One region of the Rhizobium sp. PL01 genome, then DNA from elsewhere that is predicted to be linked to it. Evidence: riboswitches for the same ligand, from Rfam matches in the RefSeq annotation. Region 1 holds a riboswitch; each other region holds the start of a gene.

Region 1 (4,463 bases):
CATGCTGGGTTGCGGCCGCATAGGTGTCGATGATCTTCTCCGGGCCGATCTCGTAGGCGTCCTGGTAATATTCGAGGTTATCGTTGGTCATGAACGAGGCTGGATAATAGACGCGGCCGATCTTGCCTTCCTTGCGGATCTCGATCTTCGAGACGATCGGATGGATCGAGGATGTCGAGTGGTTGATATAGGAGATCGATCCGGTCGGCGGCACGGCCTGAAGGTTCTGATTATAAAGGCCCGTTGTCATGACCGCCTCTTTCAGTGCCTTCCAGTCTTCCTGCGTTGGAATATCGATACCGGCCGTTGCGAACAGTTCCCTGACACGTTCGGTCGCGGGCATCCATTCAGCTTGCGTATACTTGTCGAAATAGTCGCCAGAGGCATATTTCGAGTTCTCAAAGCCCTTGAAGCTTACTCCACGCTCGACCGCGATCCGGTTTGATGCGCGCACGGCATGGTAGGTCACTGTGTAAAAATAGATATTGGTGAAATCGACGCCTTCTTCCGAGCCGTAGTAGATGCGCTCGCGGGCGAGATAGCCGTGCAGATTCATCTGACCGAGACCGATGGCATGGCTATCGTCATTACCCTTCTCGATCGACGGGACCGAGGAGATATGGCTCATGTCGGAAACGGCAGTCAGCGCCCGGATCGAGGTTTCGATGGTCTTGCCGAAATCGGGGCTATCCATTGCGGCCGCAATGTTCAGCGAGCCGAGATTGCAGGAAATGTCCTTGCCCATGTGCTTGTAGGACAGGTCATCGTTATATTCGCTGGCTTCGCTGACCTGCAGGATTTCCGAGCAGAGGTTGCTCATCGTGATGCGTCCGGCGATCGGGTTGGCCCGGTTCACCGTGTCTTCGAACATGATGTAGGGATAGCCGCTCTCGAACTGGATTTCGGCAAGAACCTGGAAGAACTCGCGCGCCTTGATCTTCTTCTTGGTGATCCGGGCATCATCCGCCATCTCGCGGTACTTTTCCGTTACCGAGATTTCTGTGAACGGCACGCCGTAGACGCGCTCCACGTCGTAAGGCGAGAACAGGTACATGTCCTCGTTGTTCTTCGCCAGTTCGAAGGTGATATCGGGAACGACGACGCCGAGCGACAGCGTCTTGATGCGGATCTTCTCGTCAGCATTTTCGCGATTGGTATCGAGGAAGCGCATGATATCGGGATGGTGGGCGTTGAGATAGACGGCCCCTGCCCCCTGGCGCGCGCCAAGCTGGTTGGCATAGGAGAAACTGTCTTCCAGCAGCTTCATCACCGGAATGATCCCGGACGACTGGTTTTCGATCTGCTTGATCGGTGCACCGGCCTCGCGGATGTTGGTGAGCGACAGGGCAACGCCGCCGCCGCGCTTCGACAGCTGCAGCGCCGAATTGATGCCGCGGGCGATACTCTCCATATTGTCTTCGACACGCAGCAGGAAGCAGGAAACCAGCTCGCCGCGCTGTTTCTTGCCAGCATTGAGGAAGGTCGGCGTTGCCGGCTGGAAGCGGCCGGAAATGATCTCGTCGACCATGTCGCGGGCAGTCGCTTCGTTGCCCTGCGCCAGCGCCAGCGCCACCATGCAGATGCGGTCTTCGTAGCGCTCGAGATAGCGCTTCCCGTCAAAGGTCTTCAGCGTGTAGCTGGTGTAATATTTGAACGCCCCGAGGAAGGTCGGGAAGCGGAACTTCTTGTCATAGGCATGATCGAACAGATCGCGCACGAAGTTGAACGAATACTGGTCGAGAACTTCGCGCTCGTAATACCCTTCGGTCACCAGGTAATCGAGCTTCTCTCGCAGGTTATGGAAGAACACGGTGTTCTGGTTGACGTGCTGGAGGAAATACTGCTTGGCGGCCAGCCGGTCCTTGTCCAGCTGGATCTTCCCCTCGTCGTCATAGAGGTTCAGCATCGCGTTCAGCGCATGATAGTCAATCGCGGTTTCCGTCGCCTTCAAAGGGCGTTCGAGCGTTGAGACGTCCAAAATCGTTCCAATCCATGTCTGACATTGGCGACGTCCTCGTCCGTACCCAGAAGCTCGAACCTGTAGAGGTACGGCACCCGGCATTTATCCGAGATGACATTGCCCGCGAGACCGAATGTCTCGCCGAAATTGCTGTTGCCGGCGGCGATTACGCCCCGGATGAGGGATCGGTTGTCCGCATTGTTGAGAAAGCGGATCACCTGCTTGGGAACCGCGCCCTTGCCGTCATCGCCGCAATAGGTCGGCAGGATGAGAACAAAAGGCTCGCGCACGTCGGGCGTTTCCCCGCCACTGCTGACGGGAATGCGGGTCGATTTCAGACCGAGCTTGGCGACAAAGCGATGGGTATTTTCCGAAAGACTGGAATAATAGACGATCAGGCCCATCGCTTTTCAATCCGTGCTCAGGCCATGCTCAGGAAAGCGCGCTGATCTTGTCCGGACGGAATCCGGCCCAATGGTCCTGCCCGGCAATGACGACCGGAACCTGCTGGTATCCGAGGCCGATGACCTTTGCGAAGGCGTCCTCGTCCTTGGAAATGTCGATGATCTGATAGTCGATGCCTTCGCGATCGAGCGCGCGATAGGTCGCGGTGCACTGGACGCAGGAAGGCTTGCTGTAGACGGTAATGTTCATGACGTTCCTCGTGGTCTGTGATGTTGCTGGCGCACGAAAGGTTCCGAGCCGCTGCACGCGGATCCGATCGTCAGGTCTTGTATTGCGATGCTTGCGAGAGGTTAGGCTTGCGCCGCCGATCGCGATCCCACGTCTTGAGGTCTGCGAATTCGATTGACTGACATGCTTTCACCCGAAGCCTGTTTGGCGGACATCGGAAGAACGCAACACAAAGCGGAGTCATTCCGCTGCACATCACGCGACCTTCCGGGCACCCCGCCCGTGGACGTTTTGTTTAAGGCAGGTCTCCTGGCTTGCGGGTCGTGGCGTCCATTCCGTCTTCCCGAAGACTGATGCTTCAGTGACTTGAAATGAAACAGACGCTCGCCGCTTACAGTTGCGGGGGCAGCTCCGGTTTTGTCCGGCCAGAATGGCCAAGCGCACCGTATTCCCTCTTAGCCTCCAAACCTTGCAATTCAGAGGAACCTTGAACACTAGATATAGTATACGATGTGAAAATTACGTCAATGTGTAGATGCCGGAAACCCGCTCCGTGGCGGATAATTTTTGCGGCGTTGTGGATAATGGGGAGTTAATACCGGGGACGGCAATCGGCTGTGGATAAACGGGGCCATCGCCGGGGACAGCCGTTCTGGTTTCCGCTATGAGCCACGCGCCTCGGTCACTGGCCGGCCGTCCGGGCCGACCGATACCATGACGAACTCGCCGCGCGCCGTCAGTTTCCGGCTGCCGTCGAGCAATGTCTACGCCCAAAGCTCAACCGCGACAGTGATCGAACGCCTGCCGGTCTGGACGATCCCGGCGACCATGTCGATGATAGAGCCGACGGGGACCGGATGCTTGAAATCCACCCGCCGCGACGAGGCAAGCACGGTGATCATGCGGCTGTGCCGGGACGCTACGACAAAGGCAGCCTTGGTCATTGCCGCCAGGGCGTCTCCCCCGAACATCTTGCCGAAGCTGTTGGCCTGATCGGCAAAGACGATATCCGTCATTCTGAGTTCGGTGCCGGCTGGCTCCGACACCTCTGCTGCAATCGCTGGCACGTGCCAATCCGGCTTGTCGCCGTCCGGCATCGCCACCATGGCAAACGATCCGCGCGTACACAGGTGCCGCTCGCCGCCGATCAGGTCCTCGGTGATCATCTCCACCTCAACGGTCAAGGATCGCCGCCCGGCCCGAACCGGCCGCGCCACCAGTTCGACCAGCTGCCCGATGCGGGCAGGCGCGCGAAAATCGACGTGGTCGCAGGAGGCCGTCACGAAAGGGACACGTCCATGGCGCGTGGCCGCGATGAAGGCGATCCGGTCCATCAGAGCAAATCCGGCGCCGCCGAACAATGTGCCGTCATGATTGGTGTCACCGGGGAAAACCAGATCGATGAGCCGGGTCTGCGCCGGGGAATCCCCCGGCGCAGTGTGTTGCTTTGCAATCGGCGTCATGAGTTGACTGCACGGCGGCGTTCAAGACCGGTACGCAGCTCCACGGCTGCGGCAACCATGTTGACGAGTGCCGGCTTGACCTCTTCCCATTTGCGCGTTTTCAGGCCGCAATCCGGATTGACCCAGATCTGTCCTGCAACCAGCCCTTCGCTTGCCTTATCGAGGAGTTCGACCATCTCCGCGACGCTCGGCACACGTGGCGAATGGATATCGTAGACGCCCGGTCCGATCTCGTTCGGATAACCACGCCCGGTAAACGCCGTCAGCAGCTCCATCTTAGACCGGGAGGTCTCGATGGAGATCACGTCGGCATCCATGGCAGCGATGGCCGGCATGATGTCGTTGAACTCCGAGTAGCACATATGCGTATGGATCTGCGTCTCGTCCGGCACGCCGGTCGAGCAAAG
Region 2 (4,463 bases), on a different contig from region 1:
GCCTTGGCGATATCGATGATCGAGCGCAAGAGCCGTTTCTGCTCACGGGACGTGGTGATCGGAAAAACCAGTTGCCGGTCGATCTTCATCCGCCGCGGCTTCAGCTTTACCAACCCGATGATCGACGCGTGGCCAGATCCGAAATCATCAATCTCGATATCGATACCCATGGCCTTCAATCCGGCGACGTTGGAAAACACATCATCCTCGCTATCGTCGAGAAAAATGGTTTCCAGCAACTCGAATGACAGCATATCCGGCTGAACATGGAGACGTTGAAGTTCGTCAATCAAAAGCGGATCCGACAACCGGGCGGCCGATACGTTCACAGCGATGCGGGGCACATGCGCGCCTTGCCTTATCCAGTTTTGGCGGTCTTTCAACGCTGCTTTCAATATTGCGGAATCGAGATCGTCCAGCCGGCCGAGATTACCCGCAACCTTGATGAACTCGCCCGGCAGAATCAGTCCGCGCTTCGGATGGCGCCAGCGCGCCAGAGCCTCCATCCCGACAACACGCCGGGTGCGGGCATCGATCTGCGCCTGATAGTAGGGAATGAATTCACCCTTCTCCAGTCCATGAGCGAATTGCCTGCCGACCCGTTGCTCGTTGTTGAGTTGCGCCTTCAATTGCGCCGAATACACCTCAACCCGCCCCCGGCCGAGTTTCTTGGCGCGGTGAAGGGCAATATCGGACTCGGCCAGAAGCCCGGCGATATGGCGGCCGCTGGCAGCGGCGACCCCGATCGACCCGCCAGTACGCAACTCCTCGTCATTGTGCCAAACCGATTGTTTCAATTGCTGCGTCAACCGCTCTGCCCGGCTTTTGAGATCATCCAGCGACGTAAAATTTGCAATCAGAACCGCGAATTCATCTCCGCTGACCCGCGCAATGAACGAGTTCTTCGGCACGCCTGCTTCAATCCGCTTGGCGCAGGATTTCAAGACATCGTCTCCGGCCGAATGGCCGGCGGTATCGTTGATCTGCTTGAACCGGTCGAGACCGATGTGCAGGATTGCCAGCTTTTCCAGTCCGGTATCGCTGGCAAGCTCGCCCAATCGCCGGTCGAAAAACCGGCGATTGGGAAGCCCTGTCAGGTAATCGTGCTCGGCCGCATATTCGATCCGCCCGGTGCTCGCTTCAAGAGCAACCGCGCGCGCTTCGGCAATCGCCTTCTGCCGCCGCAATTCGCGATTGAGCAATACATCGGCAGTGACATCCCATTCGGCCCCGATGAGGGTGATATTGTCGTTTTCCTCGAAACAATAGGCGCGAGACCGAAGGTAGCGGATTTCACCGTTGGGCAGAACGATCCGGTATTCCGAGGAATAGACATCCTTGGCTGCGATCGCCTTGTCGAAATCGGCCTGGGCCTGGGCAAAATCATCGGGATGGATCGCGTTCATCCATACCTCCGCCTTGACGCGCTTTTGCGTCTTTCCGGTTCCGTAGAGCCGGTGCATCTGCAGATCCCAGACGACTTCGTCTTTCTGCGTATCGTGCTCCCACACACCGATCTGAGAAGCGTCAAGCGCAATTCCCAAGCGGCGAAGAATATTCTGGAATTCCTGTTCGGACCTCGCCGCTTTCATGGTTTTCTCTATGAAGGATTCTTCGCGTTTCAGCGCCGCCGCATTCTACACCAAGGTTCCTAAAGAACTATTGTTCCATTGGAAGAGAAGAGCATTTTTCAAAACAATCAACCATTAAGTGTTGCTTCAAATAAACCATCTGCAACTTAGGCGCTTTTAACGACATCTTGCATATCGAATTTCGACGGGGAACGCAAAAATCGAAGGCGGCAATGCGCTACTGGAGGTCGCAGCGTTGAATTGACATGACCGGGGCAGCGGCATAATCATCATTGCATCAATTGGTTCTCTGGGAGCGAGGTGCTTTCGGGGAGTAAATGGGAACGTGACGGATGGACCCATTCTGGGCATCTTTATCACGGCCGACCCCGCGACTGTAGAGCGGTCAGAGTTTGTCATGCCGGTACGTTCATCCGGTAGAAGCCACTGCGGCGACGGGCCTTGTGCCCCTGCCCCGGGAAGGTGAGGCAGGCTCCTTGGCGCGAAAGCGCCTGACGCCGCGAGCCAGGAAACCTGCCGGTTGATGAAGGGCATGGTGCCCAATTGGGTGGGATATTTCCCACGCGCCATCACGGAGGTTGTCATGGCTACGACTACAGTTTCAAGCGTTCCGCTTTCTCTCAACGACCGCATCACGACCGCTATTCTCGCCCTGTTGATCGGCGGCTTCCTGGTTTTCGGTGCCGGCCTTGCCAATTCCGCCGTGCTGCATGACACCGCACACGACGTTCGCCATTCCTACGGCTTCCCCTGCCATTGATGTAGGCTGTGGAAGGCCCTGCGCTTTCCGCACGACATCGACAACAAGGATCGCGGATTTCATCGGGAAATCACGCGGCGATGAAGTGCGCCCCTGCTTCGGCATTGGGCGATTTTTTCGCATGGGAATTGAAACACAACAAGCGTTGGGCACCAACGATAGATCTGCTCCGCTTGAACTTGGGGGTATCAAATGATTGTCAAAACACTTCTGGCCGCATTGGTGGCTGGATTGATTGCGGGCGTCTTCATGACGGCGGCGCAGGAATTGCGCGTGGTCCCGCTCATCCTTCATGCCGAGGAATATGAAGTCAAGGAACCAGCAGCCGAACCGCCGGCTGGCACAGAAAGCCAGCAGCACTCCTCGCTCGACCGGTCGTCGGTGATCGGCGATATGCTGTCGGCACTCTCACCGATCACGCCCGCTTACGCACATGAGGGGGAGCACGAAGATGAGGGCGGCATCATGTTCGGCATGAGCCGCTTTTCTGGGACGCTGCTCGCCAATCTCGTGGCCGGCGCAGGCTTTGGTCTGCTGCTCGCGGGTGCCAGCCTTGCCTTCAACTATCCGATTACGTTGCGCAACGGTGCTCTCTGGGGGGCCTGCGGCTGGTTGACGGTTCACCTTCTGCCCGCCATCGGCCTGCCGCCGGAGTTGCCGGGCTTCCCCGCCGCCGATCTTCATGACCGGCAGATCTGGTGGATCGCGACCATCGCTCTCTCTGTCGCCGGCCTTTATCTCATCGTCTTGCGCGGTGAAATCCTTGCGAAGATCATCGGTCTTGTCCTGATCGCAGCACCTCATGTCTACGGCGCGCCGCAGCCGTCTGACATTTCGAGCCCGGTTCCGGCTGTTCTCGGTGCAGAGTTCGCGGTCGCCGCCTTGGCAACGACATTGGCATTCTGGATCGTGCTCGGTGTGATCTCGGGATACCTGAACGACCGGTTTCTGAAATCGGCTTGAGCCCTATCTCTACCGCGCAGGCACTGCTTGCGCGGTAGCGGCGATCAGAAGCCGCCGGTGCGCTCGACATGGGCACGCAGGCGGCTTTTTTGCGTCTCCTCGTCGAGAAGCACGCAGACATCGCAGAAATCCCCACCCTCTGTTCGATAGTTGAGACAGCAGCCGCTTCGCAGCCGGAAGATACGCTCGACCGCAACGCCAGCGCAAACGGCGTCGAGCCTAGTGTATCGCACAACGTCGGACGAGAGTGGCGAGCCCGTCCGGTTGATGATGGCAAGGGCTGCAGTCATTGCGCATTCCTCTTCGCCCAAGGCCGCGCCGACCTCCAGAAAAGCGCCGGCAATGCCATCAGCAGCCAGCCGCCACTGTGCGACCGGGGATAGGCCGGTCCGGCCCTGCAGCGCCTCGATCACCGGAATGAAGCTTTCGACGAACATATCGTGAAAAAGCACCGCCCAGTGGTCAATGCGGGTAAAGCCTGCGAAGCGAAAATGAAAGCGGCAGACACCCGACGGGCAAATTTCCACCGGTGGAACGCGGTCATGCGGAACGATAGGTTCAAACCGGAACGTCAGCCGATCCGGGCGCAGGTCAGCAACCAGCCCTGTCCGCAAATAAATTGCTGCAGCCGCTATGCTTAGATGGTGGCTGTAGAAGGAAATGAGATGGGCGCCTTTGACGCGGTCATCCATCCCGGTGGCAAAGCGGTTCTGATAGTCAAGCAGGCACTCGACCATATCGCCATCACCGTGCCATGCCTCGGTGACCTGCAGAAAACCACCACCTTCCCGTTCCCGAGACACAGCGACCTGCGGAAAATGCTCCGCCTGCCAGGCGATGGCGGCATCTGCCTGTCTTCCATCATCCTCTTTAAAACTGCCTGAATCTCGGTTCTCGTCCACAGGGGCCGCCCGTTATCTCCTGGCAGCCCGTGTACCTTAAAGCCAGCCGCCGGAAAAGCCTGCCCGTCTAAGGCCACGCCGGATAACCGGCGTTTCACGCAGCAGGTTCCAGTAAATGCCACTGCGATGGTTTTCGATCATCATCACCAGCAGCCCTTGGTCGAGACCAACGCTGCGGTTGTTAAGCCACCCCTCCGCCGTCTTGCCGGGAACGCTTGGATTGAAACTGCCCAGAAAGCGTCCTGC
Region 3 (4,463 bases), on a different contig from region 1:
GACCGACATCGGATGCTTGAGCGTCAGCAGGCTTGCCACCCGAAGGGTCGATCCGGCCCCACGCGTGCGCTGCGCACCGGCAATCGACGAAAGCTCGGTATCGGCAGCCGAAAGAAACAGGATGTCGGCTGGCGATTGACCAAGGTCAATCGCTTCCTCGCCGTCAGTGATCGTGCCCTTCTGGGCTAGGAGGAGATGCATGATATTCCTCGAGGGCGGCAATACCCCTCTCTGTCACGACGTGACATCTCCCCCTCGAGGGGAAGTGTCCGGCAGGATAGAGGGAGATATGCCGCGCTCATCATTTTCAAATCGCCGCTGCGATGGCAGCGCGTACGGCTGCTTCGTCCATGTCATGCAGGCCGATGACGACCAGACGAGTGCGGCGCACTTCGCCTACAGCCCAGGGGCGGTCGAAATACTGGTCGATGCGGGCACCGACACCCTGGATCAGCAGGCGCATCGGCTTGCCGGGAATATCCGCAAAGCCCTTTAGACGCAGCACGTCATGCTCGGCAATGATCGGCTTCAGCTTTTCGATGAAGGCTGCCGAATCGGCAATCGAGCCCAATTCAACGACGAAACTGTCGAACTCGTCATGGCTGTGCTCCTCGCCTGCCTCGTGTTCCATCTCGTGATGGGATTTGCGGTTGGCGATGTCGCTTTCGGTACCGACACCAAGGCCGAGCAGCACGGCAGCGGAAACCTCGCCGTTCTTCGCCTCGATCATCGTTGGCTTGCGGCTGGTGCGCGACGAAACCTCGTTGCGGACAAAGGCAAGGCCGGTCGAATCGAGCAGATCCGTCTTGTTGAGAATGATCAGGTCGGCGGCGGTCAGCTGGTCTTCGAACAATTCCTCGATCGGGCTTTCATGATCGAGATTGTCGTCGTTGACGCGCAGCGCATCGACCTTGTCATGATCGTCAGCAAACCGTCCGGCGGCAACGGCGGCGCTGTCAACAACGGTGATGACACCATCAACCGTCACCTGGGTGCGGATATCCGGCCAGTTGAAGGCAGCAATCAGCGGCTGCGGTAGCGCCAGACCGGATGTCTCGATGATAATGTGGTCCGGGCGGTTCTCGCGCTCCAAAAGCTTGGTCATGGTCGGAATGAAATCGTCGGCGACGGTGCAGCAGATGCAGCCATTGGTCAGCTCGATGATATCGTCCTCGCTGCAGGCTTCTGCGCCGCAGCCCTTCAAGACATCGCCATCGACGCCGAGATCACCAAACTCGTTGATGATCAGCGCAATGCGGCGGCCGCCGGCATTCTGCAGGATGTTGCGGATCATCGTCGTCTTGCCGGCGCCGAGGAAACCGGTGATGACAGTGGCCGGGATCTTACCGTGGGCGGCTTTTTCGGTGGTCATGGATCAACCCTTCATTTTCAGCGGCAATCCAGCCGCGATAAAATAGACGTCTGCGGATATCTCCGCAATGATTTGGTGCAGCCGGCCCGCATGGTCGCGAAAGTCGCGCGCCATCCGGTTCTCCGGCACGATGCCCAGCCCGACCTCGTTGGAAACGAACACCAGCCGGGCTTTGGCCTGCGGCACATAGGCCGCGAGTGTTTCAAATTCAGCGACCATATCGCGTTCTTCCATCATCAGATTGGTGACCCACAGGGTCAGGCAATCGATCAGAATGATGCGATCGGGTGCGTCGATCGCCTCCAGGCAGGCGGCAAGGTCAAGTGGCTCTTCATGGGTTTGCCAATCCCCCCCGCGGCGATCGCGATGTTCGCTAATCCTTGCCTGCATCTCGCCGTCCCACGCCCTTCCGGTCGCGACGTAATGCATGTCGAGAGCCGACGCCTTGACAAGTTTCTCGGCGAAGGCGGATTTACCGGAACGCGCGCCGCCCAGAACCAGCACGCTGCCTGACTGTATCGATGTCATGGAATGATCCAGGCCTCAGCGTAAGCCGGCAGAAAGTGCAATCCCTGGGCAACGCAAACCGGGATTTGCGGCAACGCAAGATGGGCCGTTCCGGGAACGGGATGATAGTGCCATGACAACCTCCGTGCTGGCATCGGGAGTGTCTCTCCCTGGATCGGGCGAACCCCAAGCTAAGATGGGGCCCTTGAGGATGGCAGGTCTCCTGGCTCACGGCGCCACGCACCCTCAAGGGGCACGAACGGGTTCGCCTCGCCTTCCCGGAGTGTTTTGCGCCAGATTGCGCTGTCGCAATCGACGGACATCACGAAGAGGTGGACGATTCGTAGACTTAGAGGCGTCCGGCCCCGGCTGATCGTGATGCCACTCCAGTGGCTTTTCCGGTTGGGCCGATCCTTGCCGCTGCCGCGAAATGCGCACAGTCCGGAGGCTTGGCTTTCCCGGATGGCGAACCCTGACCGTTCTACAGTCGCGGGGTCGGCTGCGATAAGGACGCCCGGTCTGGGTCCGGCCCGTCGCATTCCCATTTACTCCCAGCATGCAACCGCATACCGGGAACCATCCAATGGCTGATGATTAGGCGCTCACCTGGATCAAGTCAATTGCGGCACTATCTCCCGCCCCATGGTTAGGTCGGGCTTCGGCAAGACTTCACTTGATCTCCCATGCCATGCCTTTTAGGACGGCGCAGAGACAGGATGGCCAGGCGATGAAGATGAAAATTATACCGAAACTCGACCTGCGGCGGCTCGGCTATCTCTCGCTGCTTTTCGATATCGGGCGGATGCGGGCCTTTGCACGGCGAAGTGAACTCGGACTGGTGGTGGCGGGCGTCATTGTTGGTATCACGTCAGGCCTCGCCGTGACGGCGATGAGCATCATCTCCAGCCGCATGCACAGCCTGATTTTTGGAATTTCAGATGACCAGCGCCTGAGCGCGAGCGATCTTCAGGGCGAAATTTCCGTACTGATCGCGCCGGTCGTCGGCGGCATCATCCTTGGCCTGGTGATGATCCTGCTGGCGTCGTGGCGCAAGAAGCCGATGGTCGACCCGATTGAAGCAAACGCGCTGCACGGCGGCCGCCTTTCTCTGACAGACAGCATTATCGTCGCAGTCCAGAACCTGATCTCCAATGGTTTTGGCGCCTCCGTCGGGCTTGAGGCCGGTTACACGCAGCTTGCGTCAGGCATTGCCTCCAAGCTTGGCATTTCGCTGCAGCTTCGCCGCTCGGACCTGCGCACCCTGGTCGGTTGTGGCGCTGCCGGTGCCATTGCTGCCGCTTTTAATGCCCCGCTGACCGGCGCCTTCTATGCTTTCGAGCTGATCATCGGCACCTATACGATCGTGTCGCTGACACCCGTCATCGTTTCCGCCCTGGTTGCCAACCTCGTCGCTCGATGGCTCTATGCTGGCGATTTCACCATCGATGTCGGCCAGTTCGGCGCGGTCGTTCCGGCCGACTATCTGCCGGCGCTGCTGCTCGGCTGCTTCTGCGCCGGCATGGGCATCCTTTTGATGAAGGGCGTCTCGCTGATTGAGGGGCTTGCCCGCCGCAGCTCAATCCCCGCTCCCATACGCCCCGCGCTCGGTGGCATCGTCGTCGGCCTTTTGGCGCTCGTCTCTCCGCAGGTGCTTTCAGCCGGTCACGGCGCCCTGCACCTCAATCTCGCCAGTTCGCCGGCAATCCCGATGCTGATCGGCCTGTTCCTGCTGAAATCGCTCGCCTCGGCGGTATCGATCGGCTCCGGTTTTCGCGGCGGCCTGTTTTTCGCGTCACTGTTCATGGGCGCGCTGCTCGGCAAGCTGTTTGCCTTTTCCGCGCCCTACATCTTTGCCCACGCGACGCTGACACCGGTCATCTATGCCGTCGTCGGCATGAGCTCGCTGGCGGTCGCCGTCATCGGCGGTCCGCTGACCATGACCTTCCTGGCGCTGGAGATCACCGGCGACTTTCCGATCACTGTCCTCGTTCTTGCAGCCGTGATCACCTCATCGCTGGTCGTGCGAACCACCTTCGGCTACTCGTTCGCCACATGGCGCTTCCACCTGCGCGGCGAAAGTATCCGCAGCGCCCATGATGTCGGCTGGATCAGAAACCTCACTGTCGGCCGTCTGATGCGCACCGATGTCCGCACGATCGATATCCAGGCATCGCTGGAGGATTTCCGCCGCGACTTTCCGCTGGGGTCAACGCAACGGGTCGTCGTCGTCGATGGCGCAAAATATGCCGGCATCATTCAGGTGCCCGAAATCTATGCCAGCCCCATCGAGGCCACCGAAGAGCGACAGGACCTCTCCGGCTTCATCCGGCTTGCCAATGACTTCCTGCAGCCAAATATGAATGCCAAGCAGGCGGCCGCCCTGTTCGACACGACGGAGAGCGATGCGCTGGCCGTGGTCAACAACCTCATCGAACGGCGCGTCGTCGGCCTGCTGACAGAAAGCCACACGTTGCGCCGCTACAGCGAAGAACTGGACCGCAGGCGCCGTGAAGCTTCGGGAGAGATTTGAACCAAGCCCTGGTCAGGACATCAGGCTATCAAGCCATCTCGGCTCCAGCACCGC

Evidence for each region. A riboswitch is a leader RNA that binds a small molecule or an ion and turns the genes downstream of it on or off. The one in region 1 is predicted to bind cobalamin.
Region 2: linked by a shared signal. The riboswitch ahead of R6X40_RS02830 (CbtB domain-containing protein) and the one ahead of nrdH (glutaredoxin-like protein NrdH) in region 1 are both predicted to bind cobalamin.
Region 3: linked by a shared signal. The riboswitch ahead of cobU (bifunctional adenosylcobinamide kinase/adenosylcobinamide-phosphate guanylyltransferase) and the one ahead of nrdH (glutaredoxin-like protein NrdH) in region 1 are both predicted to bind cobalamin.

What each region holds. Positions count from the first base shown of each region.
Region 1 is NZ_JAWQUM010000008.1:123,915-128,377, forward strand. It holds gene nrdE (class 1b ribonucleoside-diphosphate reductase subunit alpha) at 1-1,978, opposite strand, end outside; gene nrdI (class Ib ribonucleoside-diphosphate reductase assembly flavoprotein NrdI) at 1,948-2,364, opposite strand; gene nrdH (glutaredoxin-like protein NrdH) at 2,393-2,614, opposite strand; cobalamin riboswitch at 2,875-3,098, opposite strand; gene R6X40_RS19245 (acyl-CoA thioesterase) at 3,358-4,056, opposite strand; gene metE (5-methyltetrahydropteroyltriglutamate--homocysteine S-methyltransferase) at 4,053-4,463, opposite strand, start outside.
Region 2 is NZ_JAWQUM010000001.1:605,387-609,849, reverse strand. It holds gene R6X40_RS02835 (EAL domain-containing protein) at 1-1,592, opposite strand, end outside; cobalamin riboswitch at 1,858-2,128, shown strand; gene R6X40_RS02830 (CbtB domain-containing protein) at 2,176-2,352, shown strand; gene R6X40_RS02825 (CbtA family protein) at 2,545-3,315, shown strand; gene R6X40_RS02820 ((2Fe-2S)-binding protein) at 3,360-4,217, opposite strand; gene R6X40_RS02815 (glucoamylase family protein) at 4,254-4,463, opposite strand, start outside.
Region 3 is NZ_JAWQUM010000001.1:896,564-901,026, reverse strand. It holds gene cobN (cobaltochelatase subunit CobN) at 1-201, opposite strand, end outside; gene cobW (cobalamin biosynthesis protein CobW) at 308-1,372, opposite strand; gene cobU (bifunctional adenosylcobinamide kinase/adenosylcobinamide-phosphate guanylyltransferase) at 1,376-1,900, opposite strand; cobalamin riboswitch at 2,075-2,475, opposite strand; gene R6X40_RS04130 (chloride channel protein) at 2,619-4,409, shown strand; gene R6X40_RS04125 (cobyric acid synthase) at 4,422-4,463, opposite strand, start outside.